Regions from separate parts of the Xenorhabdus sp. Sc-CR9 genome, predicted to be linked through region 1. Evidence: predicted binding sites of a transcription regulator. Region 1 holds the regulator's gene; each other region holds the start of a gene.

Region 1 (8,468 bases):
TACAGCCATATGAAATGCAGGAACCAGCGGTGCGCCTTGACCACCATAGGCCATATCACGCCGTCTGAAATCACCGACAGTTGTAATATTGGTAAGTGCCGCAACGCGGTTATTGTCACCAATCTGCATGGTAAAAGGCTTTTCACCATCCGGCTCGTGCCATACTGTTTGCCCATGGCAACCGATGGCAGTAATATCACTTGCAATTAATCCCGTTTTATTCAACAACCCTTGAACGGCTTCCGCAAAAAGAGTACCTAGCTCATAATCAAATCTCCCTACCATTGATAATGTCGTTTGCTGTCCCTGACAAATAGAAAGCAGTTTTTGCTTAAGTTCCTGTGGGAAAGGATGACTATAACTCTCTTGTTGAGTAACACCTTTATCACTAATCTCCGCCAGAATTACATCAACTCCATCCATGCTGGTGCCAGACATAACACCAATATAACGTCCTGACTTCATAAATATTCCCCTATTTAAAGAATGGATTACATTTAGCGATGTGGATTACATTTAATCTTGGGTAAACTATAAAACACATTTATTTGGACTAGATATGTTTACTGATTAATATCAGGGATAAAATCTGAATTTTGGAGAGTCCTTCACAAAATGTGCTAAACTTTTGGTCAGGAATTATTCCTTTCAGAGTTTGTTGTAAACATTTGTAGGCATTTATTATATATACGGATATAAGTCATTAACGGCTAGCTGATTTATTATTTCTCTGCTAACAATAGTAGTAGCCGAATGCTTGATTATCAGTTTATTATCAAGCGTCCCTATCGGACAATAAAATTAGGAGTAATTATGTTCAAACGTTTCCTGGTTGGTACAGTCGTAGTAACCACATTGTCTGGTTGTGCAAACATGGGAGCACTTTCTAGTGATACTTACTCTATTGGTCAAGCTAAACAGGCGCAGGCTGTGACCTATGGTACTATCTTGTCTGTACGTCCCGTCACGATTAAAGGCAATGACGCTGGTGATCCTAATATGTTAGGACTCATTGGCGGAGCTGTCTTGGGGGGGCTATTAGGTAATACTGTCGGTGGAGGTTCTGGTCAAAAACTTGCTACGGCCGCAGGTGCTATTGCAGGTGGTATGGCTGGTCAAGGCATCGAGGGAGCGGTAAACCAAACGAAAGGTGTTGAGCTAGAAATTCATACAGATAGCGGAAAAAATATCATCGTGGTACAAAAGTTGGATCAAATTGTATTCAACAAAGGTCAACGTGTCAGGATTGCTGACAGTGGAGATTCTTTAACAGTATCGCCGCTCTGAAATACTCAAATAAACAAGACTAAAAAATCGCGGCTGACCAATATCTAGACCGCGATTTTATTATTATATATCCTTCATTTTTCAAATTGCGGCTTCGTCAGCTATACCCATTCACTTTCGTCACATTGCAACTTGAAATCGATTAGATACGGATTAATTTTTATATGACCTGTTTATGTAATTGGTTAATGTTTTTTTCGATTTTTTTTATTACAGAAGCAAGCAGAATTAACTCATCATGAGTAATTCCCTCCAAGATCTCTTTCCTTGTAGAATCAATAACACTATCTACTTCTCTAATAAAGGTTTCCGATTCTCCGGTTAGCTTGATTCTTTTTGCGCGTCTATCATTGGCACATGTATGACGTGTAATCAGTTTCTTTTCTTCTAATTGATCAAGAGTTCTCACCAGAGACGGTTGCTCAATACCAATAGCTTTTGCAAGCTGTATCTGTGATTGCTCTGGTGGCAGCTGACTAATATTGTATAGAGTAACCCAATGTGTCTGAGTTAATTTCAACGGTTTCAAACGATGATCAATTAAAGCGCGCCAAACACGAACTAAACGTGCTAGGTCTGATCCCAATGTCAATTCCAATTACCCCCTCCTTATAATTAGAGACTCATATAACATCAATGAATTATCCAATCAGTTTATTCATATGAATAATGGATACGCACCCTATATCATGCTTACATTAGCAGAGTCAGATATTTTGCTAATTACCTAATTAGTGTCGCGTTGGCTTGTTACTCAAAGTTGACATCTTCGTCGCCCTAAAGAGCGAAGTTCTACGGCGCACCGAATAAAATCGCGCATTAATCCACCAACGATATAAACTGTATAAAATAATCTTCTAACTAAACTATTGTGATTTTAAATATCAACAAAAAAAATACAATCCCCCAAAATATATACATTTCCACTCGGTTAAAGTTCTATAAGAATAACCGCCATCCAAATACTAATCTATATATTTTTACATTAATATCATTTTTCTCTTACAGAAAACACTAATTTAATAAAAAAATGAATAAAAAACCACTGAAGGTAAAAATCGATACTTTATTGTACAATAAATAATTCTTTAATAAGAAATTTTGATAGAAACATACAAAACAGTCAACGAGAGTGATATTTTTTAAAAACTTAAGTCAAATTAAAGAGATGTAATATGAATATTATATCATTTATTATCGGTAATATTTCTTATTCCTGAAGCCATCTTAAACCATTATTCATATAAGAGATATTTTTTGATCTATTTAGAATAAAACTAAAATAAACCAGGTTGTTCCGGAATAATATTCCCATTTTCACCTTTTATTTTTAATATTTTTAGATATCTGTGATGACATAAGCGAAATATCTTTCTTTTTTCACTGTCCGATAATTTCATCCACATAAATCGTTCTTCCCTGCTTCGATAACATCCTCGGCAAAAACCACGGGAATCAGATTCACAAATCCCTCGGCAAGGGTTTTGAATAGCAAAAAGTTCTAATTGTTCAGCCATTTGATCCTCCTGTACCCAGATTCATCAACCTGCTTTTCATGAGGAAACTATCATTTATATCCTTCATCCAGGATAGTTCAAAGCTAAAACAGTAACATACTTAAATCAAGTAAATGGAAGGACAAATTGAATTATTTTACCTATACAAGTTATAGTTTATCCAGACATGTGCGGTCAGTGGGCAAAGTTACACAATAAGGCTATGTTTCATAATAACATTATAAATATCAAGAGGTAATCATGCGTTTACTCCATACTATGATCCGTGTTGGCAACATGCAACGCTCGATTAATTTCTACACTCAGGTAATGGGCATGCGTTTACTTCGCACCAGCGAAAATCCAGAGTATAAGTATTCCCTCGCTTTTGTTGGCTATAGCGATGAAAGTCAAGGCGCAGTCATTGAGCTGACATACAATTGGGGTGTCGAAGACTATGAAATGGGAACCGCGTTTGGGCATATAGCCTTGGGTGTTGATGACGTCGCAGCAACTTGTGAACGCATCAAACTTTCAGGTGGAAATGTAACCCGCGAAGCCGGGCCAGTCAAAGGCGGAACAACTGTCATTGCGTTTGTTGAAGATCCTGATGGCTATAAGATCGAACTCATCGAAAACAAAAGCGCCAGTAATGCACTAGGAAACTAATTACTTAGTATACCTATAGATTTCAAGATAATGCTTGGAAAATGAAAATAAAAGAGAGATTAAAAGGGCATATTTTATTGCCCTTTCTTATCTTCGTCGGGTAAGCACATTATTTCTGCAAGACATCCCAAATTTTGTCATAATATCCGCTATTCCAGAGTTAAAAACAAAATCCTGAAGTTAAGAATTGAAAATCAGATGTCTAATAAAAATGATCAAAACATGCTAAGTGGACGCTTTCGTGGCTACTATCCCGTCGTCATTGATGTCGAAACTGCTGGTTTTAATGCACGAACAGACGCTTTACTTGAAATCGCTGCAATCACGCTAAAAATGGATGAAGATGGTTGGCTAATGCCTGCTGATACTCTGCATTTCCATGTTGACCCTTTTGAAGGGGCTAATCTTGATCCGGCAGCTCTGGCATTCACTGGTATTGATCCCACAAATCCTTTGCGAGGCGCGGTCAGTGAATACACAGCATTACATGCTATTTTCAAAATGCTCCGCAAAGGTATGAAAGATACTAACTGCAATCGTGCAATTATGGTCGCCCATAATGCCAATTTTGATCATGATTTTGTTATGGCAGCAGCAGAACGCTCTGGTTTAAAACGCAATCCTTTCCATCCATTTGCGACTTTTGATACCGCCGCACTTAGTGGACTGGTTCTTGGGCAGACAATCCTTGCCAAAGCTTGCATCACTGCGGAAATACCGTTTGATAGTAATCAAGCCCACAGCGCACTTTATGATACCGACCGGACTGCCCTACTTTTCTGTGAACTGGTTAATCGCTGGAAACGGCTCGGTGGCTGGCCATTAGCTTCCACTGACTCTACTGACGAAGCTCCCTAGAATATAAGCCCCATAGCTTATATAGCTATGGGGCTTAACATTCGCTCATCGTTCTGATGAATGATGATGCTTATTCCTGCTCACGGTATTTATCAGCAGTTTCTTTAATCAGCGTTTGTAATTCACCACGCTGATACATCTCAACAAGAATGTCACAGCCGCCTACCAGCTCACCATCAATCCAAAGCTGAGGAAAAGTCGGCCAATGAGCATATTTAGGTAACTCGGCGCGAATATCCGGATTTTGCAGAATATCCACGTAAGCAAAACGCTCACCACAAGCAGATATAGCCTGAACTGCCTGAGCAGAGAAACCACAGCTTGGTAATTTAGGAGAACCTTTCATATACAACAAAATTGGGTTTTCGCTAATTTGGCGTTTGATTTTTTCAATAATTTCCTGAGTCGTTGTATCAGAAACTGTGTTAGTGTTCATATTAGTAGTCATCATTATTGCTTCCTTAAAACTGCAAGCGCTATTCTCAGTATCAGAAAAGATTGATTCAGAATACCACTTTCTGCTCTGATTTTTCTACCGCGAACTTTTTACGTTAAATTCTTGCCATGATATGAAACAAGTGAGCGTTCGATATTTTCCCCTCACTGGGTGTATTCAGCCCCTATAACAGCTCAATTATACACCAGATCGCTGCTAAGCAGCATCTTTTACTCTGTTCTTTAGCAGAAAAATTGTTAAGATAATTACCAAAATAGCAACATGATAATAAGCTTAAATTTGCTCTGGCCATGATTAGTGTCTTTTAAGTCATGGTTTGTTGAGCCAAAAACCCGATATTAAAAAGGAGCATGCAATGTCTTTTGAATTACCAGCATTACCTTATGCCAAAAATGCCCTGGAACCGCACATTTCCGCAGAAACCCTAGAATACCATTATGGTAAACACCACAACGCTTACGTTGTAAACCTGAATAACTTGGTTAAAGATACCGAATTTTCTGGGAAATCTCTGGAAGAAATCATCAAAACATCTGAAGGTGGTATCTTCAATAATGCAGCGCAAGTCTGGAACCATACTTTCTACTGGCATAGCCTGTCACCAAATGGTGGTGGCGAACCAACTGGAAAAATAGCAGATACCATTAATCATGCCTTCGGTTCTTTTGCTGAATTTAAACAGCAGTTTACTGATGCTGCCCTGAAAAACTTTGGTTCAGGTTGGACATGGTTAGTTAAGAAAACTGACGGAAGCCTGGCTATCGTTAACACTTCTAATGCAGCCACTCCACTGACCGGCGAAGATAAACCAGTTCTGACTGTTGATGTTTGGGAACACGCGTATTACACCGATTACCGTAATGCACGCCCTCAATATTTGGAACATTTCTGGTCTTTGGTCAACTGGAAATTTGTTGAGGAAAACTTGGCTTAATAAGCTCAATTTTCATACCAAATTATAATAACAAGGGCGGGCTTTCTTCCATTCACTGAATAATGAATACCGGAAAACCGGCCCTTCAAGCAAGAGGTGTTACACGTCAATTCTTTTTCTTGATCCTGATTAGATAATACAAAGGCTTCCCCAAAAAACAATCATGATTAATGCACTGCCGGCAACCATTAATCCCAACTTCAGATCTGTACCCATAGAACTTCCTCAATGTACAAAGTAAAACTACCCAACACCATAAATTTTGTATAATCAGTTACCGTATTATCTGAAAAAACATACAACAATCTTGAATCTATACTCTTTATAGCATTGATTATTACTTTCACTTTTGAGTTAGATCAGACAAAATTCAAGGTTCATCGCTAAATTATTGCCAGCCATCACTCTATATATAAATATGTTGGCAAACGCTTAACAAATATCCATATCCAATAGATTTCAAGTTGAAGCATATCGGTAAATAGATGCTATCAACCAAAGCAGCAGCTTGAAAGATAAGGTATATAAATTTAGACCATAAGGTCAGGAGTCCTTTTTATCATGGCAACGATTAAAGATGTGGCCAAACGCGCTGGTGTTTCGACCACTACCGTATCCCATGTTATCAATAAAACCCGTTTCGTCGCCGAAGATACAAAGGCTACCGTTTGGGCTGCTATTAAAGAACTAAATTATTCCCCCAGCGCCGTTGCCCGTAGCTTGAAAGTTAACCACACAAAATCTATCGGATTGTTGGCAACGTCGAGTGAAGCTCCATATTTTGCTGAAATCATAGAATCTGTTGAAAATAGTTGCTATAGAAAAGGCTATACCCTGATTTTATGCAACTCTCATAACAATATTGATAAGCAGAAAGCTTACCTCGCCATGTTGGCACAAAAACGTGTAGATGGCCTGCTGGTAATGTGCTCCGAATACCCTGAGCAGCTTTTGGGCATGCTAGAAGATTACCGTAATATTCCCATGGTCGTCATGGATTGGGGCGAATCTCGGGGAGATTTTACCGATGCAATCATTGATAACGCTTTTCATGGTGGTTACTTGGCAGGCCGTTATTTGATTGAACGTGGTCACAGGGATATTGCGTCTATTCCCGGCTCTCTGGCAAGAAATACTGGCGGCGGACGTCACCAAGGATTTCTCAAGGCACTCAAAGAAGCCAATGTCGCTATTCGGGATGAGTGGATTGTGCAAGGCGACTTTGAGCCTGAATCCGGCTATCAGGCCATGTGTAAGATTCTGAATCAAAAACATCGCCCAACGGCTGTTTTTTGCGGTGGGGATGTTATGGCAATGGGGGCAATCTGTGCCGCTGATGAGCTGGGGCTACGCGTTCCACAAGATATTTCTATCATCGGTTATGACAATATCCGTAATGCCCGTTATTTTACTCCCGCATTGACCACGATTCACCAACCTAAAGAACGTCTGGGACAAATGGCCTTTTCAACGTTATTGGATAGGATAGTCAACAAGCGTGAAGAGGCACAAACGATTGAAGTCCATCCACGCCTCGTTGAAAGACGTTCTGTCGCGGATGGACCTTTCATCGACTATCGTCGTTGATAGTTAGTTTTCTTGCAACCATTCAGCATTAAGTGTTTCACTATCGCCAAGATAATCAAACAACCAACTTAATGCTGGTGAATGGCTTTTTTGCGACCATGCTAAGCAGCATGGACTATCAGGTAATGGTTGTTCGAGTTCGAGCGCTATCAGTTTTTTCTTGCGGATCAACGGTAATGCATGATGCTTGGGCACCATTCCCATACATAGTCCATCCATCAGGCAATTTAGTCCAACATTCCAATCTGGAACCACCAACCGTCGCTGATTATCTAAAGCCCACGTATCACGTTTGGGTAAGCTACGTGAAGTATCTTCTAAACATAGGCTAGGATAAGGTCGCATTTGGTCATCATTTAATTTTCCTGATATACCTGACAACTCATGCTCAGGGCTGGCTACGCATACCCAAGGCATGAATCCCATATCCTTAAAACTATACCGTTCACCAACAGGAGACGCCCGTGTCGCGCCAATAGCGACATCCACCCGCTCATCGACTAGTGCATCCCATACACCATTAAAGACTTCAGGGTAGATGAATAGCTCAATATCAGGAAAATGTCGGTAAAAATCCAAAATTAATTGGTGAGTTCTCTCAGGTTTTACAACTTGATCAACGGCGATACTTAACTGTCCCCGCCAACCATTAGCCACTTGTTGGCACTGATGTCGGGTGTGATTCATTTTTTTGATAACAGAGCGGGCTTCCTTGACAAAAATAGCGCCTGCTTCAGTCAAATCAACATCACGGTGACGGCGCTCAAATAAAGACACAGCCAACCATTCTTCAAGTTGTTTTACTGTATAGCTTATAGCAGAAGGTACTCGATGAAGCTCAGATGCAGCCGCACTGAAACTTCCTGTTCTGGCAACAGTATCAACAACTTCCAGAGAGTATTCAGACCACATATATCTTCCTTTCAATTTTTTTCACAGCATGGTGCAAATATTACCGTTTCACAAGTAAAAATCATGCCATATAGAATAAGTCGGGTATTCTCTTATCAACTACAAATCAAATTATTAACACCATGGAAACAAATAAAAATTCAATTCTATTCATGTTCTATCTCTCCGGGCTGAGTATGCTCGGTTACTTGGCTATCGACATGTATCTGCCTGCTTTTGACACAATGAAAGCAGAACTAGGTACTTCAGCAAATTCTATCAGTGCGAG
Region 2 (8,468 bases), on a different contig from region 1:
AAAATAATATAATAAGATGCTGATATTAATATAAGAGTCTTATTAAAAATAAAATGCATAATTTTTAGAAGATGAGGTTATATATTTTAACTTTAGCATGATGTTACATATCAATTATCTATGGACATGTAGCAGGTATTAATGAAGTGGTGAATTTCACCACAACAGGTGAAACTTATTCAGTAAAATCACGGTAGGTGATTTTTTTAATTATGAAATAGATCAAACAACAAGAACAATTGTGGATACTCTTTCCAGAGCATTATCAAAAAATAAAAACTATTGATATACTCAGTGTTGTAAGCGGTAAGCTATTTCAATGCGTTACCGCTTCCTTACGGTTTTCTTCAACTTAATTTATTTTGTGCCCATTTCAGCCCACTTTGATACTCTTCGGGTAATAATGGTATCAAACTTTCCAAAGTCGTTTTCAATACATCCCTGTCGGAATGAACCAGATTCAGATGCCCAACCTTACGTACAGGACGAACTTCCTTTTCATACCAATGTAAATGAACCAGCGGCAAATTCAGCCATGCTGGATTTATCTCTGTACCAATCAGATTAACCATAATGGATGGCAAAAAGATTTCTGGCTGAGGCATAGGCAGATCTAAAATAGCCCGTAAATGAAGTTCAAATTGACTAATTGAAGCTCCGTTCTGTGTCCAGTGGCCGCTATTGTGAACCCGCGGTGCCAGCTCGTTGATCAACAAGTCATCGCCAACAATAAAACACTCCATCGCCATAACGCCGACATAATTCAAATGATCCATGATAGCGGATAGCATTTTTTCTGCCCGCCGCTGTAATTTTTGATCTGTGTTGGGTAAGGCAACACTGGTACGCAGAATTCCTTCCTGATGCAGATTGTGGGTTAATGTATAAAATACAGATTTACCTTGGGCATTACGGGCTCCAACCAGCGACACCTCCCCAGAAAACGGAATCCCTTGTTCTGCGATACATTCACCGTAAATTTCAGGGGATAATTCCGATTCATCACCCGGTCGAATACGCCATTGACCACGCCCATCATAACCGCCCGTCCGACGTTTAACGATGATAAAGTCACCTAATGCAGCAAACAGTTGTGGCCATTGGCTTGGGTCGGAAAGAAGTTTCCACGGCGCTGTCGCCAAGCCCAGAGTATCCATAATCTGTTTTTGTGGCAGGCGATCTGCCAGCTGTGGAAAAATATCGCGATTGATAAAAGCCTTGTGGTGCGCTAATTCACGAGTTAGCGGCGTTTCCGGCCAACGTTCAATTTCTGCGGTGATGACGCTGCTCTGATAAGGTACGGCTTCCGGTTCTGCGTCCAAGCCAACGGGATACACAGTAACCCCCAATGGTTCACCTGCCTGGCGTAACATTCGGCCTAACTGACCACTTCCCAATACACAAACAGGTTTCATGCATCCTCCCGCGGATCGGGATTATCCAAAACATCCTGTGTTTGTGCCTGACGCCAATCTGAGAGCCGTTTAAACACCATATCATCATGTAAAGCCAACACTTGTGCTGCAAGCAGTGCTGCATTTGCCGCGCCGGCCTTGCCGATAGCCAGCGTACCAACCGGAATGCCCTTTGGCATTTGCACAATCGAATATAGGCTATCAACCCCACTCAGTGCGGCACTTTGCACTGGAACACCAAACACAGGCACTAAAGTTTTGGCAGCCAGCATGCCCGGTAAATGTGCTGCGCCACCTGCACCTGCGATAATCACCTCAAAACCGTTTTCTTTAGCTTGTTCAGCAAAATGAAAAAGTTTATCAGGTGTCCGGTGTGCTGAAACAATTTCAACATGAAAAGGGATCGTCAGGGCGGTCAAAATATCGGCTGCGTGTTGCATTGTCGCCCAGTCACTTTTTGAACCCATGACAATGGCGATTTTGGCGTGTGGCTGCGTTGGTATTGTTGTAAAAGAGATCACAGCCGTAGAAGTCATTTTTGCGGGATCAGAGCCGGTCGTCATAAATCAGATGCTCCTGTATTGGGTGTCTACCAGAACAAAGATGATGGTTAAGAAGGGGGATCATATCACGCTGACTTCATAAGGAAAACGTTTGCGTTGTTTACTTTATCAGTTTTTTCCAAAAAATTAACAGGGATTAAAAAGGAAAATATATCAATTCAATGGAAGTTTCTGTCACCTTGAACATTGAACCTTGGTCATGCCATGCGCCTAATACACCGCGATGTACGGTTTTGTCACCCATTTTAATATCATGGATTGCCGCGCGATGGGTATGCCCGTGAATCATCCAATCTGTTTGATATTGTTTGAAGTATTCGATAACCGCTTGTTGATTGACATCCATAATGGCTTCGGATTTACGGGTATTGGCGTATTGGCTACCCGCACGCATTTTGGCAGCGATTTTTAATCGGATAAATAAAGGCAGTAGTAAAAACAACCGTTGAATCCACGGAGTATGTACCCGTTTACGATACTGCTGATAACCGATATCATCTGTACATAGTGTATCGCCATGCAGGATCAGAACCCGTTTGCCATACAATTTGAGCACTTTTTCCTGTGGCAGCAAGATCAAACCACTTTCTCTGGCAAAGCGGGACCCAAGCAGGAAGTCTCGATTACCATGAATAAAATAACAGGAGATACCTTTTAGCTTCAATTCATGGAGTGCTTGCGCGATTTTGGTGTGTAGTGGGTTGGGATCATCATCACCAATCCAGTAATCGAAAAAATCACCGAGAATATAAAGACTTTCAGCCTGAATCGCATCTTCACGTAAAAAACGCAGAAAACCGGCAGTAATTGCCGGCTCTTGCTCACTGAGATGCAAATCTGCAATAAACAGTGTACTCATCTAACGATTAACTCTCAGTTATTCACTGACAGTCACACGTTCAATGATCACATCTTCATGTGGGACATCTTGGTGCATACCGCTGCGACCAGTAGAAACAGCTTTGATTTTATCAACCACATCCATGCCTTCAACGACTTCAGCAAATACGCAGTAACCCCAGCCGTCTGGACGCTCTGAACGGAAGTTCAGAAAATCGTTATCTACGACGTTGATGAAGAATTGGGCAGTTGCAGAGTGTGGATCATTAGTACGAGCCATTGCGAGAGTGCCGCGATTGTTTTTCAGACCATTATTAGCTTCGTTCTTGATAGGAGCGTTAGTTGTTTTCTGTTTCATGCCCGGCTCAAAGCCGCCGCCTTGAATCATGAATCCATTGATAATACGGTGGAAAATTGTGTTGTCATAAAAACCTTCGGAACAATAACTCAAGAAATTTTCAACAGTTACAGGTGCTTGTTCTTCGAATGTGTTGATTGCAATATCGCCAAAATTGGTGTGGAAAATCACCATAATAGAAATCCTGATAATAGTTTTGGTTGACCCTGTATTTTAGGGGTTCGGAGAAACGTTGTTATATCATATCTGAGATAGTGAGTCAGTATTCGAAACAGTATCAGGTAAGGGCTGGCTTACGGTACTTGCAATGTATTGCATATCAAGGTGAAATACCTTATCTGATTTTAATATCTTAGTTTATCTCCCATGGGGTTCAAATTGCGGTCAAAAGAGCTGCAACTCGAAGACGACGGGTATAATTTATATCGCTGATAAAGAAGCCTATAATCAGCAAATTCATTTGATTTTATTACACGTACATCAATTTTTACGGAAAACCCACTGATGCTAAAAATTTTCAATACTCTCAGCCGCCAAAAAGAAGAATTTAAGCCGATCCATGAAGGAAAAGTGGGCATGTACGTGTGTGGCATCACCATTTATGACTTGTGTCATATTGGTCACGGTAGAACGTTTGTTGCATTTGACGTGATTACCCGTTATCTGCGTTACTTGGGGTACGATCTGACCTATGTTCGTAACGTTACTGACGTAGATGACAAAATTATCAAGCGTGCAATTGAAAACAATGAAAGCTGCGACGATTTGACCACACGCATGTTGGCAGAAATGCACAGTGACTTTGATGCGCTGAATATCTTGCGCCCAGATTCAGAACCTCGTGCGACACATCATATATCCGAAATTATTGAAATCACCGAAGAGCTGGTTAAGCGCAGACATGCTTATATTGCCACTAATGGCGATGTGATGTTTTCCATTGATACCAATCCTGTTTACGGCCTGCTTTCCCGTCAGGATTTAGAACAATTACAAGCTGGGGCACGTGTTGAAGTCGCAGATGTAAAACGTAACCCAATGGATTTCGTATTGTGGAAAATGTCCAAGCCGGGTGAACCTAGCTGGGAATCTCCGTGGGGTGCAGGCCGCCCGGGTTGGCATATTGAATGTTCTGCCATGAACGGTAAGGCGCTTGGTCACCATTTTGATATCCACGGTGGTGGTTCTGATTTGATGTTCCCGCATCATGAAAATGAAATTGCGCAGTCTACTTGTGCTTATGACGGCCCTTACGTCAATTACTGGATGCATTCTGGCATGGTCATGGTGGATAGAGAAAAAATGTCCAAATCACTGAATAACTTTTTTACTATCCGTGACGTGCTGAAATATTACGATGCTGAAACGGTGCGTTACTTCTTACTGTCCGGTCACTATCGCAGCCAGTTGAACTACACGGAAGAGAACCTGAAACAGGCACGTACTGCCCTTGAGCGTCTCTATACCTCCCTGCGCGGTACAGATATAACGGTTCAGCCTGCTGGTGGAGAAACGTTTGAAGCGCGTTTCATTGAAGCAATGAATGATGATTTCAACACGCCGGAAGCATATTCAGTCTTGTTTGATATGGCTCGTGAAATCAACCGCTTGAAGACAGAAAGTATGGCTGCGGCAAATGGTCTGGCGGCTGAACTGCGTAAGCTGTCGGGAGTTCTTGGCCTTTTGGAACAAAAGCCAGAACACTTCTTGCAGGGCGGGGCACAAGCGGACGATGATATTGCTCAAATTGAAGCGCTGATCAAACAGCGTAATGATGCTCGTAAAAATAAAGAGTGGGCATTGGCAGATGTGGCGCGTGACCAGTTAAATGAAATGGGAATAGAACTGGAAGACGGCCCACAGGGAACAACATGGCGTCGCAAATGACTGATTATTTACTTAGCTGAAATTTGAAATACCCCTCGAACCGCCCTTAATATGGGCGGTTCAGCTTTTATCGCGTTTACGTTTTTACAGTGATTTTTTTAGTTGTAATACGTGGACGGAATAAAAATAGGCAGATTTATCGATGAGCATTCAGATATGCAGGATAAAAAGCACTTCCAGTGTGATACGTAGTTTTCCCTGACGTTTTATCTCGTTTCATGGCAACAAAAGAAGAATTGATTAAATGTTCAGGTAGTTGATCTGTGCTATCACTGGAAGCAGGATTAAGAAGAGAAATTTTTACTCTGCATTTAGAGTTACTGACTTTATAAGACAAACCCAACAACCTTCTTGCAGCTCTATTACTTAACATAATTAACTCCGTTTCAGTTGTACGTAATCTTCTGAGTATAGCAATTTATTAGAAAACCAAAACATTTCAGCCATGATTATTTATTAATATATCGTCAATGTCACATATCCTGAGGATGAAACCAGATATGTTAAAGAGGATTTTGGTGCTGATTATTCAACTTTCAACCTTTAAACTTTGTTTGCAGTAACTCGTCGCATCCACAATAAAGTCAGTACCAATACTGTCAGTGGCAAGCCGTGGAATATCAGGATTACTATGGAAGGTGGCAGCCAGACGTAGAATGGTGCGACCAGTAGCATTCCTATTCCAAAGCCAGTCATTTGTAATAATGTCAGCAAGCTAAAAATCGGCAGGCGTAAACTTTCCGGTTCGCTTTGCGCTCGGGATATCAGGCTGACCTCTGCAATTCCATCTCCAATTCCTGCCCAGATGGCAAATAGTAGCAACCAGAATATGCTGCTTTGCTGGAAGGTAAGGATAAATCCTGTCGACATCAGGGCAACGCCGATAAAGAAAAGTTTCTCCATTTTTAGTAGATCGCGGCTACGCAGTAAATAGCTCGCTAATCGCGCGCCACTGAATTTCCCTATCGCCCATGTCGCCAGTAATAATCCCATTGTGGTACTGGCGTTATCGGGGGTAAGGAGTTTTGAGATAATGGGGAAACCCACGTTATGGGCGGCGCTGCCCAGTGTGTCAGCCAGACTGAGGAACAGCATTCCTGCCAGCATTGGCACACTACGTAAACCTTGGCGTAAATTTCTCCATTCATTACCAAGTTCTCTTGAGTTTTTCTTCTCCGGTAAGGAAAGGAAACGCAGGGGCATTATCAGGATCGCAGCCAGCAGGTAAGTGATAATATTAACGATAAATACTATTTCATAACCGCTGCTTGCGACCAGTAACCCTGAAACCAGACTGCCAAATACGGCCCCCGTTGCAGCAACGGAGGTTAGCCAGGAGTTTGTTGAAATACGTTGGGAAGCATGTACCCAGTAGGGTAGTTGGCTGTTTAGTCCGATAGCGAACATGGAGTTGCCTAAGCCAATCCCGAAGGCGATCACTGGTAAGATCGATAATTGTTGCGAAACAGGGATCACCAATAACAGGGATAGTAAAATGACGCGCACGAGATCAAAAAAGACCAGCGGCCATCTTCCCGCAAATCGTCTGAAAAATGGGGTTCCGATCAAGCTGGCAATAATGCCGCCCGCAACGCGACAGGCAAGAAAAATACTGACGTGCATGACGCTGTTACTGAGCAGATATACATAGGTGGAGAGCGCCACCATATTCAGGAATGCGCCAAAATCGGAGACGAATCGGGCACTGACGATAAATAAGGCATTAAGACCAGACCAACGCAAATTCAAACTATTTTCCTGGCTTGACATTATTATTAGCTCTCTTGTTGTTCAGGAAGCTGCCGGAAAGTCACCAGCAATAGATCCCGAAAAGCCGCGTTTGTAGGAGATATTTGCCGAACATTGCTTGCTTGATGATAAAGTTGTTTATCGTTTATTGCGAGTGTTTCAAGAAAGTGTCCCATAGCGCAATGTAACAAGGGCGGAGCTTCATATTCTGTTGCGTGAACTTCGGAAATCACCGGTTCGGTATTGTGGCTTTGGATAAAGTGCATAAAGATCCAATCCTGACCGTCTTGGTGAATACCGGAGGTTGTCGGACTTTCGTTACCGGCCTGTGCTTTTACGCGAAATTGGTGAATATCAATTGCGTAGAGGTTTTCCCTCGTTAATTGATCACCTAAAATCGTAATGTCTGTTGCAAGTATGTGCTGCATGATGGGATCAGTGATGAATACCTCTTCAGCATAACTGAGTTGATTAACACCTTGTTTATATTGAATATCATAGGTGATGGATGAGCGATATTCAGTGTCCAGATTGAGTTGAAGCGGATTTTTTTGAGCAGGATGATAATAATAGCGCAGGATACGCCTTTCCCTATGAGTATAGTCTTTAAAGTTTTGGTCTAAGGCCAGGTTATTCCAATGATCTTTGAACGTTTTCATCGCCTTTGGAGCAAAGGAAATCAATTCGCTGAAATGAGGAATGTGGCAATAATGCTCATTCATCAAACGTGCCGATATATCTGCAATTTGCATATTCTGGGTACCTTATGGAATAGGGACGATAATGGGTTTTACGTGCTCGAGCATTTCTTGGTGTAGTGCATGAGCACCCGAAGAATTGTCGACTTTTGCCCAGCATTTGAGCAGGTAATGTTCTTCGGTTTTCGCATTGATGTAGTAGCCTGCGGGTTGGGGAATGCATTCGATCACATTAGGATGGTTTTTCATGTGTTCGATATTTTCAATACCTTGAAAATGCCCGCTTTTTTCCGGATATATAGCTAACATTGAATAATGTTGTTTAATCGATGCAGCCTGTTGTTGAGCGAAGCTTATCTGTGTATCAATGTCTTGTTTTTGTAAAAGGATAGAAAGATATAGCTGGTATGGATCTAACTTAGCAATATCACGGAAGGCTGAATTGACAAATAATCCACCAAGGCGTGGATTAATTTCAATGACAATAGGGCCATCCCCGGTCATACGGAATTCAAGGTGAGCAATCGCATTGTTCAAACCAACCGCTTTTATACAAGCTATGGCATAGTCTCTGATTTGTTCTTGCTCGGCAGGAGAAAAAGAGACTGGCGGGCAAATCAGCAGGTTTTCCAGTACGGTGTTTTCTTTCTCTGTAAGAATCAGTTTCTCATTAATCAATACCGGATGTACTTTATGCTGGCTCATGACACATTCAACAGTGCCTTCAATGCCATCTAGATATTCTTCCAATAGCAGGCTTTGGCCTGGAATACTAATATGCCTTTTACCTTCTAAGGTAGTGTATTCTTGTGTATCTCCCATAAAGTCGATGTAAATCGAGTGGGTATAGTGAGCGGTAAATGTATCGTAATGAGTTTGAAGTTCAGCCCAGTCATGGCATTTTTTGATAAAGGCTGAACCCGCCCCAAACGGTGGTTTGGCAATCAGAGGATAGCCA
Region 3 (8,468 bases), on a different contig from region 1:
TGATGTTATATTCACAAATGTGAATATAACATAGTGTTTTTTATTATAGCAACGGGGGAAGTGAGCTATTATTATGTGAATACAAGTGTGGTTATCGGGTAATGCAACGCAATAATATTTAGTTACCAGCCTAAATCTATTTTTCATATTTAAGATAAAATTAAACCTAGAAAAGAGAGTATATTTTGTCAAATTCCCCTCTCTTTCCTCTATTTTAATTGTTATCAAGCAATTTTGCTTCGGAACAATCGATAGGCAACCCCGCCCGTCGTTGCTGTAATAGCCAACAATGGCCATAAATTTGGCCAGATCACTGATAAATCAGCCCCTTTCAAATAAATTTGCTTGGTAATATCTGTAAAATGCCGGATTGGGTTAATCCATGTGATGTCTTGTAGCCAGACAGGCATATTCTCAACCGGAGAAATATATCCAGAAAGCAGGATAGCGGGCATCATAAACACAAACACGCCGATAAAAGCCTGTTGCTGGGTGGAACAGACCGCAGAAATCAGTAGACCGAAACCAACCAGAGATAACCCATAAATCAACATGCAGCCATAAAATAGCAGCAACGAACCTGCAAAGGGGATTTGGTAAAATAACGTTCCAATTAGTAAAACAATAGTTGCCTGCATAGTCGCCACGACCAACGCCGGAATCGCTTTGCCGAGGAAAATCTGCCATGTTGCCAGTGGAGAAACCAGTAATTGATCCAATGTTCCCTGTTCCCGTTCACGGGCGACAGACAACGCCGTCACAATCAGGACACCAATGGTAGTAATCATGGCAACCAATGAGGGTACGACAAACCATTTATAATCCAGATTGGCGTTATACCAGTTGCGGATGATTAATTCGCTGTTATTGGCTTTCGGTGCATTTACCAATAATTGTTTCTGGTAATCCATCACTATTTGCTGAATATAGTTGGCAGCTATCTGAGCACTGTTGGAGTTACGTCCATCCAGTAAGACCTGAATTGCAGTCGGATTCTGGCTGGCGATATTGGCGCTGAAATTTTGTGGGAAGCGTACCAGTAGCAATGCCTTGCGATCATCCAAGGTAGGCCGGATTTCTTGTGAACTTGTCAGTAAAATAACATCAGGAAATGCTTTCGATTTTGCCAGCCGTTGGGTTAATTCAATTGAGGCTTGCCCTTTGTCCTCATTATAAATCGCAATAGTGGCATTTTTGACTTCCAGCGTTGCGGCCCACGGAAACAGGATCATTTGCAAAATGACCGGCAAAATTAAAATATTTCGTGTTTGCGGTTCTCTTAGCAGAGACTGCAACTCTTTCATGATTAACGTATATAAACGATAAAACATGCTCTTTCCTTTTTAATCCAAATGCCGACGAGTTTTCCACGCAGTCAGGCCAATAAAGACGACGGAGCTGGCAATCAGCAGGAGAAGATTGGTGATCAATACTGTACCGATATTTCCGGCCAGAAAGAGTGTCTGTAGGCTACTGACAAAATAACGTGCGGGCACGACATAAGTAGAAGCCTGAATAAGCGCAGGCATACTGTCTATTTCGAAAACAAAACCGGACAACATAATGGCTGGCAAAAAAGCCGCATTGAGAGAAATCATCGCTGCATTGAACTGATTTCGCGTCAGAGTAGAGATGAGCAGCCCCATGCCTAAAGCGGTAGCAAGATAAAGGCTGGAAACTAATGCCAGTATCCAGAGTGAGCCACGATAGGGAACACCCAGCACAAAAACCGTAAATACCATGCACAGTACCATGACAAAAGAACCGAGCACTTGATAGGGCAGTAACTTGGCAAGCAATAATTCGGTTCGGGTGACTTGGGTAGAGAGCAGTGCTTCCATCGTTCCGCGTTCCCATTCGCGGGCAACCACGAGTGAAGTGAGGATTGCACCGACAACGGTCATGATAATTGAGACTGCACCGGGGATAAGAAAATGTTGACTAATGGCGGAGGAGTTAAACCAATAACGGATCTGTGTATCAATCAATGGCGTAGTCGAAACACCTTGATTTTGCCCCCGGTGCTGGAGCCAGATTTGCCAGATGCCTTTAGCATAACCCTGAACAAAATTAGCAGTATTGGGTTCACTGCCATCAGTAATGACTTGAATAGGAGCATGGCTATCGACGCGGGCAAGCTGAGCATCAAAATTGACCGGAATTACGATGATGCCTCGAAGTTGGTTCTCCTGCATTTTATTGATTAAGAACTGGCGATTATCGCTGATAGTGGCATCAATATAGGGCGATCCTGTAAAGGCATGCACTAATTCACGGGCATCTTCGCTTTGTTGCTCCATCAGAATACCGAGGCGAAGTTTACTTGAATCAAGGTTAATACCATAGCCAAAAATAAAGAGCAGCATCAAAGGAATAACCACCGCAATTAAAGCACTGCTGGGATCACGGATAATTTGCTTAGTTTCCTTAACGCAAAGTGCTTTCAATCGGCGCCATGAGAAACTGACTGCTTTCTGGGATGCTGTATGTTCAGAATGATTCATTGCGGCTCCTTATCGTAATTCACCACGAGATCGATAAACGCATCTTCCATAGAAGGGTTAGGGTGTTCATCCGTAGAGACCAATTGTTTCAGCTCGTCAGGTGTGCCCGCTGCGATCAATCGTCCTCGGAACACCAACCCGATGCGGTCACAGTATTCGGCTTCATCCATAAAGTGAGTGGTTACCATTACCGTAACGCCTTTATCAACCATCCCGTTGATATGCAACCAAAATTCTCGCCGGGTCAGCGGATCGACACCGGAAGTGGGTTCATCCAAAAACAAAATGTCAGGCTCGTGCATCAATGCGCAGGAAAGGGCAAGACGTTGTTTAAAGCCGAGTGGGAGACTATCCGTCTTTTGATGTAAGATGGGTTCGAGATTGAAGGCGCTGATCATATCAGACATTTTTTCTCGCTGATGCCGGCCTTTCAGCCCGTAAACACCGGAAAAAAATTTAAGGTTTTGCTCAACCGTCAAATTGCTATACAGGGAGAATTTCTGGGCCATATAACCAAGGCGTTGACGTGCCTTGCCTGAACTGGTTTTTAAATCCATATCCAGAACCAGAGCCTTGCCGGATGTAGGGATCATCAGTCCACACATCATTTTGAACGTGGTGGATTTTCCGGCACCATTAGGCCCCAGCAGGCCAAAAATTTCTCCACGCTTCACTTCGAAATCTACATTGTCAGTAGCGGCGAAATCCCCGAATTTTTTGGTCAGATTACAGGCTTCTATTACGGTTTCTGTCGGATTTGGCGGGATTTTAGGCATGATTTCAGCCAATTCTGAACGATGAGATGGGCCGCCGCCCAACAAATCGATAAAGGCATCTTCGAAACGTGGTTCAGCATCGAAAATATTATCTTCTGATAACCCTATTTGCCGGAGTAATACATTTTTATCCGCTTTCTCTTTTAAGATCAGGCGAACATATCTTCCTTGAATAACGCCGTCCGTGACTTGAGGCAGGGTAAGGGCATGTTGCAGCATTTTGCGGCGTGCTTCCTGTTTGACATCAAGCAAAAAAGAGCGGCCTGCAATATTTCGGGTTAAATTTTGGGGTTGACCACGATAGAGCAATTCACCGTGGTTCAGCAGCAAAACATCGCGGCACAATTCGGCTTCATCCAGATACGAAGTGCTCCACAGGATCAACATACCGTCGGAAGCGAGTTCATGCACCATTTGCCATAATTCACGGCGAGCGATAGGGTCAACGCCCACGCCCGGTTCGTCAAGCAGCAAAACTTTCGGGCTACCCAAAAGCGTACAAGCCAGACCCAGTTTCTGCTTCATGCCGCCGGATAATTTACCGGCCAACCGTTCGGTAAAGCGGGTTAAATCGGTGAAAGTCAGTAATTTTTGAAATGTTGCCTTGCGTTCTTCACCCATCACGCCGCGCAAATCGGCATATAAAGTCAGATTTTCCATTACGGTTAAATCTTCATACAGGCCGAATTTCTGTGGCATATAGCCGAGTTCAGAACGAACTTGAACACTATTCTTGATGGGATCAAGTCCCATGATTTCTATATTGCCGCTATCAGGCTTCAATAAACCGGCCAGCATGCGTATCAACGTGGTTTTTCCAGCACCATCCGGGCCGACAAGACCTGTAACTGAGCCACCCTGAATTTCTGCCTGTAGACGAGATACAGCAGGGGTGTCCAATCCTGGAAAGGTTTTTTCCACGCCGTTCAGTTTTATTCTATAAGCTGAACTGGTCATGTCATTACCTTACTTATCTTTTGCTTCAGTGAAATTCGAATCAGTAAAGCGCAAGGTGGCTGGCATTCCCTGTTTTATTCCCTCATCGGGGTCAAGGACAATGATCCGCAGGCGATAGACCAAATCCGTTCTTAAATCCGGTGTTTCAACATTTTTAGGTGTAAATTCGGCCGTTGGAGATACAAAGCCGATTTTGCCATGATAAGGTTGATTTTTCCGTCCATCGGTATAAATCAAAATTTCTCGTCCTGCGGTAGCCTGATTCAGATTAGGCTCATCAATATATGCTCTGATCCAGACAGGATTGGTCAGTGACAGGGTAAAAACCGTGTTTCCAGCCGCTAACATAGTGCCCGGTTCAATGGCTCTGGTCAGGATAACACCTGCTGATGGAGCAGTAAGTTGAGTATCTTTCAGATTGAGTTCCGCCTGTGCGACAGTTGCTTGCGCTTGAGCAAGTTGCGCCTTGGCAGCCGCAATTTCCTCTATTCGATAACCGGTTTCGAACTGGCGTAATTTATCTTTTGCGGCCTGATGGGCAGCGAATGCCTGATTGCGCCCGGTTTTGGCGTTTTCCAGCTCATTGGCTGAGATAGTTTTACTCTGCCACAATCCTTGCTGACGTTTCAAAAAACTATCGGCAAAGTGAAATGCTGACTCTTTTTGAGTAACTTCAGCGCGGACTTGAGCGATTTCTTCAGTGCGATAACCCGCTTCAGCTTTGGCAAGGTTAGCTTTGGCAACATCTTGGGCGGCTTTGGCTTGGTTCAGGGCATGAATAAAGGGAGCATTATCAAGATGACCGAGAGTCTGACCTGCCGTAATGGCATCACCTTCATCGACTTGCAGGCTTGACAGTTTACCGGCAACCCGAAAACTAAGATTGACAGTTCTGACATCGACATTGCCATATAAGGTTAACTCTTTGCTATTTTGTTCCTGATAATAATAAATGCCAGCAATGGCTCCGATAACAACAATGAGCGCCAATAGGGCAAGAGCAAACTTTTTATTGTTCATACTATCCCTTATGTCTTGTTCAATTTAAACCTGAGATTTTGCAATTGGTTGAAAGATCTTAGGATATATACGGCTGTAGCGTTATCTATTCCGTAACCCATCAAGCAATAAATTGATATGTTGAGATAAAACCTGATTGATTAATGCGTACTCTTTGGCACCAATGTTGTCCCAACCTGTTTGGCGCAATAAAGCTTCCCGTGCCAGACGGAAAGAAAGAATTTCGCCCAATAGGGCGTGGGTATGGATTTGGGTTGAAATTTGGTCTTCATCAGCACCGATATAATTAGCGATTAATTTATTCAAACGTGAATAAATCGGAGCCAGACCTTGCTCATGCATGACGTTGTAAGCCTCTGTTGGCGTTAATTGTTCATGTGACATGATGCGGCTGATATTAATACTGCTTTTCTCGAAAATCAGGCGGTTATAGCTAACCATTCCTTGATGAATGAATTCCAGTATTTGTTCTTGTGGATAAGGTTTCGGAGTTTTGGTAAAGAAATGGTCAATAGCCCCAACCAGTGGGGTAAATTCTGATTTTAGTCTATCAGCGATATGCTGCACGACAGCGAGATATAATCCCTCCTTGGAACCAAAATAGTAAGCAATGGCAGCGATATTTTGTTGTGCGTGCTGGGCGATATTGCGGGTAGTGGCGCCTTCCAGACCAGATCTGCCAAAAATTTCTATTGCCGCTTCAAGAAGTTGCTGTTTGGCTTGTTCGCCTCGTGAAGTTTGAGCCGTCTTCTCTGCCATGTTTAAAGAGTTCCTGTTACAAAAAATTTTCGGGAGTGTCGTAAATATATCAATCGTATGATTAACTTTAAAACTAAAGTAAGTCGATGTAAAGCTGACACAAATTGCCTTTTTAATAGACGCTTATAAAAAAGAATTTTCCTGTTTTTGAAAAATTATCGTAATCGTTTGTCTGCAATCCGTATCTTCGAGCTAATTAATTGGTTTATCTGGTCTGATTGGGAATATATATCTGTTATAATGCTGCACTTAGGTGCATGGCAGTTTGTGTTATTTCTTTGCGTTTTATCGCGTCTGTTTTCTTCCCATAAAACTGCCCCTGAATTGATGTCAGGAATGGTGAAGTCTGGAGTATTTCTTATTTATGAATTTTGAGTCACTCGGCTTGAAGGCTGATATTTTGCGTGCTGTTGAAGAACAAGGCTACGCGGAACCTACCCCTATTCAGCAACAGGCTATTCCTGTTGTACTTTCCGGTAAAGATCTTCTGGCTAGCGCCCAGACAGGAACGGGAAAAACAGCAGGGTTTACTTTACCTATTTTGCAGCGCTTAAGTGAATCTCCCATTCAGGGAAAAGGTCGCCGTCCGATCAGGGCATTGATTTTGACACCAACTCGGGAGCTGGCGGCTCAGGTGGGTGAAAATGTACGTAATTACAGCAAATATCTCAGTTTGCGTTCATTTGTCGTGTTTGGTGGCGTCAGCATCAATCCACAAATGATGAAATTGCGGGGTGGTGTCGATATTCTGGTGGCAACACCGGGGCGCTTGCTGGATTTAGAACACCAAAATGCGGTGGATCTCTCACGCGTTGAAATTCTGATTCTGGATGAAGCTGACCGTATGCTGGATATGGGCTTTATTCATGATATTCGTCGAGTATTGAGCAAACTCCCTGCAAAACGCCAGAATCTACTGTTTTCTGCAACGTTTTCTGATGAGATTAAAAATCTGGCCAATAAATTGCTGCATAATCCGGTGAGTGTAGAAGTGGCACGCCGTAACTCAGCATCTGAGCAGATTGAACAATCAATCCACTTTGTAGACAAAAAACGCAAAAGTGAATTGCTTTCTTACATGATAGGCAACCAGAATTGGCAGCAGGTACTGGTATTCACCCGCACCAAACATGGGGCCAACCGACTGGCGGAACAACTGAATAAAGATGGTGTGACTGCGGCTGCGATCCACGGCAATAAAAGTCAGGGTGCAAGAACGCGCGCACTGGCTGATTTCAAAACCGGACAAATTCGTGTGTTGGTAGCAACGGATATCGCTGCCCGTGGGTTGGATATCGATCAATTGCCGCATGTGATCAACTATGAACTGCCAAACGTTGCAGAAGATTATGTTCACCGCATTGGGCGTACTGGCCGTGCGGATGCAACTGGTCAGGCAATATCGTTGGTGTGCGTGGATGAACACAAACTCCTGAGAGATATTGAGCGGTTATTGAAGCGGGAAATTCCACGTATTGCCATTTCGGGGTATGAACCTGATCCTTCCATTAAGGCGGAGCCTATTCAGAACGGACGCAATGATCGTGGTAACAGCTCCCGCGTTAGCAATTCTCGTGGCAGTGACTCCCGTAACAGCAGTTCACGTGGCAGCCGTTCTCATGGAAACAGTCCCTGGGGCAGTGATTCTCGCGGTAACGATTCACGTAGTGAACAACCTCGAGGCCAACGTAGTAGTAATAGTAAGCAAGGTTATTCCAAACAAGATAATGTGAATCAAAATGGTGAGCGTCCACGCAGCCAAGATAAATTTTCTCGTCAGCGTCGTCAGAGAACCACAACCAAAGCGCCACGTGTGATAGCTTCGGGAGAGTAATCCATGCGCGTTTTGCTGGCTCCGATGGAAGGTGTTTTGGATTCATTGGTCAGGGAGTTGTTGAGTGAAATCAACGAGTACGATCTCTGTGTTACAGAATTCCTGCGCGTGGTTGATAGCTTACTGCCGGTAAAATCGTTTTACCGGTTGTGCCCTGAATTGCATAACCAGAGTCGGACTCCATCGGGAACAGCGGTCAGAATTCAACTTTTGGGGCAATATCCAGAATGGTTGGCAGAAAACGCGGTTAGAGCGGTTGAACTGGGATCTTGGGGTGTCGATTTAAATTGTGGCTGCCCCTCCAAAACTGTGAATGGCAGTGGTGGTGGGGCATCGTTACTGAAAGATCCCGAACTCATTTATCGTGGTGCCAAAGCCATGCGTGAAGCTGTGCCAGCCGGCTTCCCAGTGACGGTAAAAGTCCGTTTGGGCTGGGATTCTGGCGAGTGTCAGTTTGAGATCGCGGATGCTGTCCAACAGGCTGGCGCAACAGAACTGGTTGTGCATGGTCGAACCAAAGAAGATGGTTATAAGGCAGAGCACATCAATTGGGAGGCGATTGGCGAGATTCGCCGTCGCCTTTCTATTCCTGTAATTGCCAACGGTGAAATCTGGGAT
Region 4 (8,468 bases), on a different contig from region 1:
TTGATCGTGAAGCACTTTATAAAGCCATAGATGAAGCACTGGAGCTATCAACACCCGCTGTAGATGGACAATGGAGCGAGCAGATTGTAACCCGCAGTCCTTTGATGTTACGTTTGTTGGAACAGGCAAAAATGGTGGCTCAATCGGATGTCAGTGTCCTGATTAATGGGCAAAGTGGAACCGGTAAAGAAGTGGTGGCTCAAGCTATTCACCGGGCAAGTCCCCGGGCGAAAAAGCCTTTTATTGCGATTAACTGCGGCGCTTTACCTGAACAGCTGCTTGAATCTGAATTATTTGGTCATGCCAAAGGTGCATTTACTGGCGCGGTCAGCAGCCGGGAAGGGTTATTTCTGGCGGCTCAGGGAGGAACATTGTTCCTTGATGAGATCGGTGATATGCCATTGGCGCTGCAAGTGAAATTATTGAGAGTTTTGCAGGAGCGCAAAGTTCGTCCGTTGGGGAGTAATCGTGACATAGACATTGATGTCAGAATTATTTCTGCTACTCACCGTGATTTGCCAAAGGCGATGCAACGAAGTGAATTTCGTGAAGATCTCTACTATCGATTGAATGTCGTTAACCTGAAAATCCCTACACTGAATGAACGTGCGGAAGATATTCCCCTATTAGCCAATCATCTATTGCGGGTATCAGCCAAACGTCACAAACCCTTTGTTCGCAGCTTCTCCACTAATGCGATGAAATGTCTGATGGCGGCAAGTTGGCCGGGTAACGTTCGCCAATTGGTTAACGTGATTGAGCAATGTGTCGCATTGACAACTGCTCCTGTAATCAGTGATGCGCTAGTGATACAGGCACTGGAAGGGGAAAATACGGCATTGCCGACATTTGTGGAAGCTCGTGGGCAATTTGAACTGAATTATCTGCGCAAATTACTGCAAATAACCAAAGGCAATGTAACACATGCTGCTCGCATGGCAGGGCGTAACCGGACTGAATTCTATAAATTGCTGGCCAGGCATCAGTTGGATGCCAGTGATTTTAAAGAATAACTTTTCGACCATTTCAAAAATCCTTACACTGAATAAAAATTGTATATATCTAATATACCTAATGGATTTCAGATTGCAGCGCGGCACCAACGCTGAAATTTGAAAGATGAAGGGATAGATGCACTGTCTTGCTAAGACGAAGTAAGATAGATAGATGAATTATGGCCCAGGAGAGCCGCATTCTATGAGTCGTACTCTTAATATCGGTCTTGCCCAGTTAAATTGGCTGGTGGGAGACATCGAAGGCAACTGCAAGCGTATGTTGCAAACAGTCAAGGAACAGCAAGAAAAAAATGCTGATCTGGTTATGTTTTCAGAACTGGCACTGTCTGGCTATTTTCCTGAAGATTTACTGTTCCGTCCCGATTTGCATCAACGTTGCCGTGAACAATTGATACGTTTGCAGGAAGCAAGCTCTCAGGTCGCTATTTTAGTGGGGCATCCGTGGCAACAAGATGGCAAACTCTACAATGCCCTTTCACTGTTTTGGAAGGGTGAAGTTGTTGCCAGATATTTCAAGCAGTTACTACCAAATTATGGCGTCTTTGATGAAGAGCGTTATTTCAAGGCGGGTAAGCAAAGCTGTGTAATACCATTTAAGGGTTATAATCTTGGTTTGTTGATTTGCGAAGACTTGTGGTTTGATGTGCCAATTGATGCCCTGAAACAAGCTGGCGCAGAAATTGTTCTGTCGATTAATGCTTCTCCTTATAATCGTGAAAAACCGAATATTCGCAGTACCTTAATTAAATCCCATTGCCAGCGCACTCAACTGCCGATCATCTATCTCAATCAGGTTGGCGGACAAGATCAGCTTATCTTTGATGGTTGCTCAAAAGTTTTTGATACAAATGGTGAAATTACCCATCGTATGGCAGCGTTTGAAGAGCAGATTGAACAATGCCGCTTCAATGACATGAATATTGAACCGATGGCGAACCCTACACCTCAGCTGCCATTGCTTGAACAAATCTACAAGGCACTGGTGCTCTCTGTTCGTGACTACGTACAGAAAAATGGTTTCAAAGGCGCTTTGCTTGGCTTATCCGGCGGGATTGATTCTGGTTTGACATTGGCGATTGTTGTAGACGCGCTAGGTAAAGAGCATGTGCAGGCGGTTATGATGCCATTCCGCTATACCTCAGAGATGAGCATCCACGATGCCAGGGAACAAGCACAAATGCTGGGTGTTGAGTTTGATGTGGTATCCATCGAACCTATGTTTGATGCGTTTATGGCGCAACTTGAACCGATGTTCGCGGGAACAGAAAAAGATACAACAGAAGAGAATTTGCAGGCCCGCTGTCGTGCAGTTATTTTGATGGCGATGTCAAACAAACGCCGCCGCCTTGTATTGACGACCAGTAACAAAAGTGAATCAGCAGTAGGATACTCCACTTTGTATGGCGATATGGCGGGGGGCTTTAATGCGTTGAAAGATGTGCCAAAAACGATGGTATTTGCATTGTCCGAATACCGTAATACAGTATCTCCGGCTATCCCTCAGCGGGTAATAGATCGTCCACCTTCTGCGGAACTGGCACCGGATCAGCTGGATCAGGATAGTTTGCCGCCATATGACATGCTGGACGCTATCCTTGAAGGATATGTTGAAAAAGACAAAACAGTAGCTGATTTAGTTGCTGAAGGTTTTGATGAAGCCATTGTTCGCAAAGTGATCCGACTGGTTGATATAAATGAATATAAACGTCGCCAGGCACCTATCGGCCCACGTATTACACAACGTGATTTTGGTAAAGATCGTCGCTACCCGATTACTTCTGGTTTCGGGCGTAAGAACTGGTAATAACAGGAAAACTTCATGAAAAAGATTGATGCAATTATCAAACCTTTCAAGCTGGATGATGTACGTGAGGCTCTGGCTGAAGTGGGTATCACTGGTATGACCGTGACAGAAGTAAAAGGGTTTGGTCGCCAGAAAGGACATACTGAGCTTTATCGCGGTGCGGAATATATGGTGGATTTTCTGCCAAAGGTCAAAATAGAAATTATTGTACCGGATGATATTGTTGATACCTGTGTCGAAACAATCATGCAGACCGCACAAACCGGCAAAATCGGTGATGGCAAAATTTTTGTTTTTGATGTTGCCCGTGTTGTGCGTATCCGTACTGGTGAGCAGGACGAAGAAGCGATTTAACTGGAATTCCGAAAAAAGTGATAACGGAAACATGGGTAATGACCCATATTCAAATGGGAGAGGAATATAAGTATTTCCAATTTGCAACCGTTATCACTTAATTTGTATATGAGGCTGTGTTAAATCACTTTATGTGGACCAAAACATTCATAGTGAATATGTTGTTCATCAACCCCCATTTCCAGAAGCTGTTTGGCGATATATTGCATGAAAGCGATTGGCCCACAGAAATAGAATTGCATCCCTTTTTCCGTTACCGAATCCCTTACAAGGGACAGATCCATAAATCCGGTGTATTGATAATCCACTCCTTTCTGATCCAGAGCACGTGGTTCACGATACCAAACCTGAGAATGGAGATTAGGCATAGATTGGGAAATTTCATTTACCTTATCTGAGAAAGCGTGATAACCGCCATGCTCTGCTGCGTGAAACCAATTGACTGTACCTGCATGACGCTGATGATGTAAGTGTTGCAGCATACTCATCATTGGTGTCAAGCCAACACCGGCAGAAATCAGTGTAACGGGAGTATCATGCTGGACATCAAGGAAGAAATCACCGTGCGGCGCTGCCAGCATCACGACATCACCTTCTTGTAAGTGATCGTGCATATAGTTTGAAACCTTGCCCTGAGGTTCACGTTTAATTGCAATTTGGTAATGGGTTGCGTTTGGCGCTGTGGTCAGTGAATATTGGCGAATTTCGCGGTTTTCAAACGCAGGATTTTCCAGATAGACCCCTAAATATTGCCCGGGCTTATAATCCATAACTTTGCTGCCATCAACGGGCACAAATTCAAAGCTGGTAATGACATCACTCTGTGGCTGTTTCCGGCTGACACGGAATTGACGTAGACCACGCCAACCGCCTTCCTGATCTTCACCATCCTGATAAATTTCTTCTTCCCGATGGATAAAGACATTGGCTAACACATTGTAGGCTTCTCCCCAAGCGTTGAGAACTTCATCACCGGGGTGGAACATTTCATCAATTGTTGCCAGAAGATGTGTACCCACAATTTGGTAATGTTCAGCCTGAATGTTCAGGCTGGTATGTTTATGGGCGATTTTTTCCACGGCGGGCAAGAGTGCCGACAAGTTATCAATATTCGAGGCATAAGCGCAAAGCGCGTTGAAAAGGGCTTCACGCTGAGCACCATTTATCTGATGGCTCATGTTAAAAATATCTTTTAATTCAGGATTATGTTTGAACATACGCTCATAAAAATGGGCAGTCAGTTTCGGGCCTGTAGAAACGATCAGTGGAATGGTGGATTTTATGGTGGTGATAACGTGACTATCTAGCATGGGAATCTCCTGAGTTTTCCTCAAATGACCTCGAAATCTATAAGATGTATTTTAAATGCAACTTATAGCATTTGGGAATACACCAAATAAAAAAAAGAAGATCATGTTGATTTAAACCAAAAATTCGAAAGGATCTTGTCTTTTTATGAGAATAAATTTTGATTAAGATCACAAATATTAGTGATAAATCTGAAATTGTTGATTTTATAGCTAGTTATTTAGCCGCAAAGAGGCCATCAACAAACAATGCAAACGTTTGCGTAAATTATCTTGTCAAGACTATCTCATTAGAGAAAAAGAGTTTACACTGTGTGACATTCTGGCCCTCAGGGGTGATTTTTAGTGATGTAGCTGAGTCAGGAGAACCAAATGTTAAAGCGTGAAATGAATATTGCGAATTACGATCCCGAACTGTGGCAAGCGATGGAACAGGAAGTTTGTCGTCAAGAAGAACACATTGAATTGATTGCCTCTGAAAACTACACCAGCCCAAGGGTTATGCAGGCTCAAGGATCTCAGCTCACTAACAAGTATGCGGAAGGTTATCCGGGTAAACGCTACTATGGCGGCTGTGAGTATGTCGATGTTGTTGAACAACTTGCGATTGACCGTGCGAAAGAGTTGTTTGGTGCAGATTATGCTAACGTCCAGCCACACTCTGGTTCTCAGGCAAATGCTGCGGTGTATATGACATTGCTGCAACCCGGAGATACTGTTTTAGGGATGAATCTGGCTCACGGCGGCCATTTGACTCACGGCTCTCCAGTCAACTTCTCCGGTAAACTGTATAACATCGTGCCTTATGGTATTGATGACAGAGGTAAAATTGATTACGACGATATCCGTACCCAAGCGCAAAAACACCAGCCAAAAATGATTATCGGCGGCTTCTCTGCTTACTCCGGTGTTGTTGATTGGGCGAAGATGCGTGAAATTGCCGATGAAATCGGGGCTTATTTGTTCGTTGATATGGCTCACGTCGCTGGTTTGGTGGCTGCGGGTGTCTATCCAAATCCAGTTCCTCATGCCCACGTTGTCACAACCACAACGCATAAAACACTGGCTGGCCCACGTGGTGGCCTGATTTTAGCGAAAGGTGGTGATGAAGAGTTTTACAAGAAAATAAATTCTTCTGTTTTCCCCGGTTCTCAGGGTGGCCCGCTGATGCACGTTATTGCCGGTAAGGCTGTTGCGCTGAAAGAAGCGATGGAGCCTGAATTTAAGATTTATCAGCAGCAAGTCGCCAAAAACGCGAAAGCCATGGTAGAAGTGTTCCTGCAACGCGGCTATAAAGTGGTCTCTGGTGAGACTGAAAACCATCTGTTCTTGTTGGATTTGGTGGATAAAGACATTACCGGTAAAGAAGCAGATGCAGCATTAGGGCGCGCCAATATTACTGTTAACAAAAATAGTGTGCCTAACGATCCCCGTAGCCCGTTCGTAACTTCTGGTATTCGTATCGGCACGCCTGCTATTACCCGACGTGGCTTTAAAGAAGAAGAAACCCGTGAATTAGCTGGTTGGATCTGTGATGTGTTAGACAACATCAACGATGATGCGATGGTTGAAAGCGTTAGACAGAAAGTATTGGAAATCTGTGCGAAGTATCCGGTTTACGCGTAAATTGAAATAAAATATCGGTTAGCACTGTTTGGTTAATACCATTTACGTATCAGCGCTATTAGTCAGATATACCCAATGGATTTCAGGATGCAGTTCGACGGCAAGAGAGCGAACCTTCAAAAGCATAGTGAACCGTATGTTTATAAAAACGGTGACTGGGGTGAGTGAGTGTGGCCAACAAAGCGGTGTCTTGAAAGACGAAGGTTATAATATCAGCGTGATCAAGTAGTGCTATCGATAAAAGTGCTATCGATAAAATGGAAACCCGACTCATGATGTCAGTCCTGAGCGGGTTTTTTGCATTTGAAAAATGGAGGCATTTGGATGGCTGTTCCATCGACATTTTGGCTAGGGTTAGGTTATTTCACTTATTTTTTTTCTTTCGGCATATTCCTGCCATTCTGGTCTGTTTGGTTAAAAGGCGAAGGTATTGAACCTTCAATGATAGGAATATTGCTGGGTGCTGGATTGATCGCCCGCTTTATCGGCAGTCTGGTCATCTCTCCTATGGTAAAAGATCCATCCAAATTAATTAACGCATTGCGTTTCCTCTCATTATTATCGTTACTTTTTACTATTGGTTTTGTATTTGGCAGTCACTGGGCATGGATTTTCTTTGTCATGATAGGTTTCAATTTATTTTTTTCCCCCTTAGTGCCTTTATCGGATGCTCTGGCGGGAACATGGCACAAACAATTTACTTTTGATTATGGCAAGGTAAGGGTCTGGGGTTCGATTGCGTTTATTATCAGTTCCTCGCTAACGGGCATATTAATGTCTGCCAATGGAGTCAGTTTCTCAATCGATAGCCTTGATTTTGGCTGGAGTATGTCATTTGACAGACTTAATGGTTGGATTGGCAGTGATTTGTTTGGTACACATCATATTGTTCTCGCTTTTTTGATTTTCAGCGTCACCGGAATGCTATTGGGTATGATGCTAAAGCCTTCTATTATGCCTGTCGGCAAAATTAAAACAGCAAATACCAATGCAGTATCTTTTAAAGAACTCCTGTCTGAAAAATCTGTATGGCAATTTTTAGTGTGCGTGACTTTATTACAAGCGGCACATGCAGGTTACTACAGTTTTGGCTCCATTTATTGGGAGAAAGCAGGTTATTCTTCATCAACCATTGGTTATCTTTGGTCATTGGGAGTGGTTGCAGAAGTTGTCGTTTTTACATGCAGTAATCAATTATTCCGCCGCTGGAGTGCGCGTAATCTATTGTTACTATCCTGTATTTGTGGCGTGTTTCGTTGGGGATTGATGGGAATATCTACCGAATTATATGCTTTAATCATTATTCAGATTTTGCATTGCGGTACTTTCACTGTTTGCCATCTGGCTGCAATGCGATTTATTGGTGCCAGAAGAGAAAACGAAATTATTCGGTTGCAGGCAATCTACTCCGCTTTAGCGATGGGAGGCGGTATTGCAGTCATGAGTATAGTTGCCGGTTTCATGTATGAACGCATGGGCGGTGGCATATTCTGGGTTATGGCATTGGTTGCTTTGCCGGCATTTTTTCTGCGGCCAAAAGTAGAAGCCCATGCGCATTAATTAAATGCGAAAATGATAAAAGGGCATTAACAGGGATTTTTATGCCACATATAAACTCCGTTTAAAATAACGGAGTTTTTTTATCATAAAAATATTGTCTAAAAATATTGTGGATGATCAAGATTCACTCACTCACCTTGCACTCTGCAAATAATCAACAACACTAATAAATGACCCGTTTTTATTATTCTATCCCCAGAGCTGGATGGAACTGGCTCTTTATCGCTTTCTGGAGGTGAATACCATGCTAAAACGTAAGTACCTGACTCAGCCTGAGATAGAGATTCTGCTCAGGGAGTTGGGCAAGCATGCCCATGCGGAACGTAATATATGTATGATGTTTATGTCTTTTATTCACGGCTTTCGAGTTTCTGAACTGTTGAGTCTGAAACTGTCGGATGTGGATTTGGATGGCAGAAGCCTGCGGGTACAGCGGCTGAAAAATGGCTTTTCTACCATTCACCCTATGGTACAACGTGAAGTCCAGCTTATTCGTCACTGGTTGGTATATCGACAGAATTATTTATCAAAAGCTCCGCCACACCAACAATCCGGGGAAGAGGCAGACTGGTTGTTTCTCTCCCGCAATGGTCAGCGCATGTCGCGGCAGCAGATGTATAAAATCATCCGGCAGACCAGCCAGAAGGCCAGATTGTCGATTTGCGCGAATCCGCACATGTTGAGGCATGCCTGTGGTTATGCACTGGCGGACAATGGTGTCGATACCCGTTTGATTCAGGACTATTTAGGCCACCGTAATATTCGTCATACTGTCCGTTACACTGCGAGTAATGCGGGTCG

Evidence for each region. Region 1 encodes PurR, which represses purine synthesis genes. Its sites were predicted from a motif close to CANGCAAACGTTTGCNTG; they were not measured.
Region 2: the regulator PurR is predicted to act here: its motif matches at 2,059-2,076, upstream of purE (5-(carboxyamino)imidazole ribonucleotide mutase).
Region 3: the regulator PurR is predicted to act here: its motif matches at 6,174-6,191, upstream of cecR (transcriptional regulator CecR).
Region 4: the regulator PurR is predicted to act here: its motif matches at 4,730-4,747, upstream of glyA (serine hydroxymethyltransferase).

Annotation. Positions count from the first base shown of each region.
Region 1 covers NZ_CAWQTY010000119.1:46,538-55,005, reverse strand. The annotation lists gene anmK (anhydro-N-acetylmuramic acid kinase) at 1-465, opposite strand, end outside; gene AACQ81_RS06100 (outer membrane lipoprotein) at 814-1,287, shown strand; gene slyA (transcriptional regulator SlyA) at 1,448-1,885, opposite strand; gene AACQ81_RS06090 (DUF1289 domain-containing protein) at 2,565-2,804, opposite strand; gene gloA (lactoylglutathione lyase) at 3,045-3,452, shown strand; gene rnt (ribonuclease T) at 3,651-4,310, shown strand; gene AACQ81_RS06075 (Grx4 family monothiol glutaredoxin) at 4,381-4,761, opposite strand; gene sodB (superoxide dismutase [Fe]) at 5,123-5,701, shown strand; gene purR (HTH-type transcriptional repressor PurR) at 6,263-7,288, shown strand; gene punR (DNA-binding transcriptional activator PunR) at 7,292-8,200, opposite strand; gene punC (purine nucleoside transporter PunC) at 8,323-8,468, shown strand, end outside.
Region 2 covers NZ_CAWQTY010000189.1:35,347-43,814, reverse strand. The annotation lists gene purK (5-(carboxyamino)imidazole ribonucleotide synthase) at 348-1,415, opposite strand; gene purE (5-(carboxyamino)imidazole ribonucleotide mutase) at 1,412-1,951, opposite strand; gene lpxH (UDP-2,3-diacylglucosamine diphosphatase) at 2,115-2,837, opposite strand; gene ppiB (peptidylprolyl isomerase B) at 2,856-3,350, opposite strand; gene cysS (cysteine--tRNA ligase) at 3,681-5,063, shown strand; gene sra (stationary-phase-induced ribosome-associated protein) at 5,200-5,436, opposite strand; gene AACQ81_RS13255 (MFS transporter) at 5,607-6,833, opposite strand; gene AACQ81_RS13250 (2OG-Fe dioxygenase family protein) at 6,839-7,564, opposite strand; gene AACQ81_RS13245 (ATP-grasp domain-containing protein) at 7,577-8,468, opposite strand, start outside.
Region 3 covers NZ_CAWQTY010000209.1:4,854-13,321, forward strand. The annotation lists gene AACQ81_RS16235 (ABC transporter permease) at 225-1,331, opposite strand; gene AACQ81_RS16240 (ABC transporter permease) at 1,344-2,504, opposite strand; gene AACQ81_RS16245 (ATP-binding cassette domain-containing protein) at 2,501-4,237, opposite strand; gene hlyD (secretion protein HlyD) at 4,247-5,257, opposite strand; gene cecR (transcriptional regulator CecR) at 5,339-6,016, opposite strand; gene rhlE (ATP-dependent RNA helicase RhlE) at 6,381-7,850, shown strand; gene dusC (tRNA dihydrouridine(16) synthase DusC) at 7,854-8,468, shown strand, end outside.
Region 4 covers NZ_CAWQTY010000033.1:26,721-35,188, reverse strand. The annotation lists gene glrR (two-component system response regulator GlrR) at 1-1,013, shown strand, start outside; gene AACQ81_RS01750 (NAD+ synthase) at 1,198-2,820, shown strand; gene glnB (nitrogen regulatory protein P-II) at 2,836-3,174, shown strand; gene hmpA (NO-inducible flavohemoprotein) at 3,294-4,484, opposite strand; gene glyA (serine hydroxymethyltransferase) at 4,854-6,107, shown strand; gene AACQ81_RS01730 (3-phenylpropionate MFS transporter) at 6,432-7,667, shown strand; gene AACQ81_RS01725 (tyrosine-type DNA invertase) at 7,912-8,468, shown strand, end outside.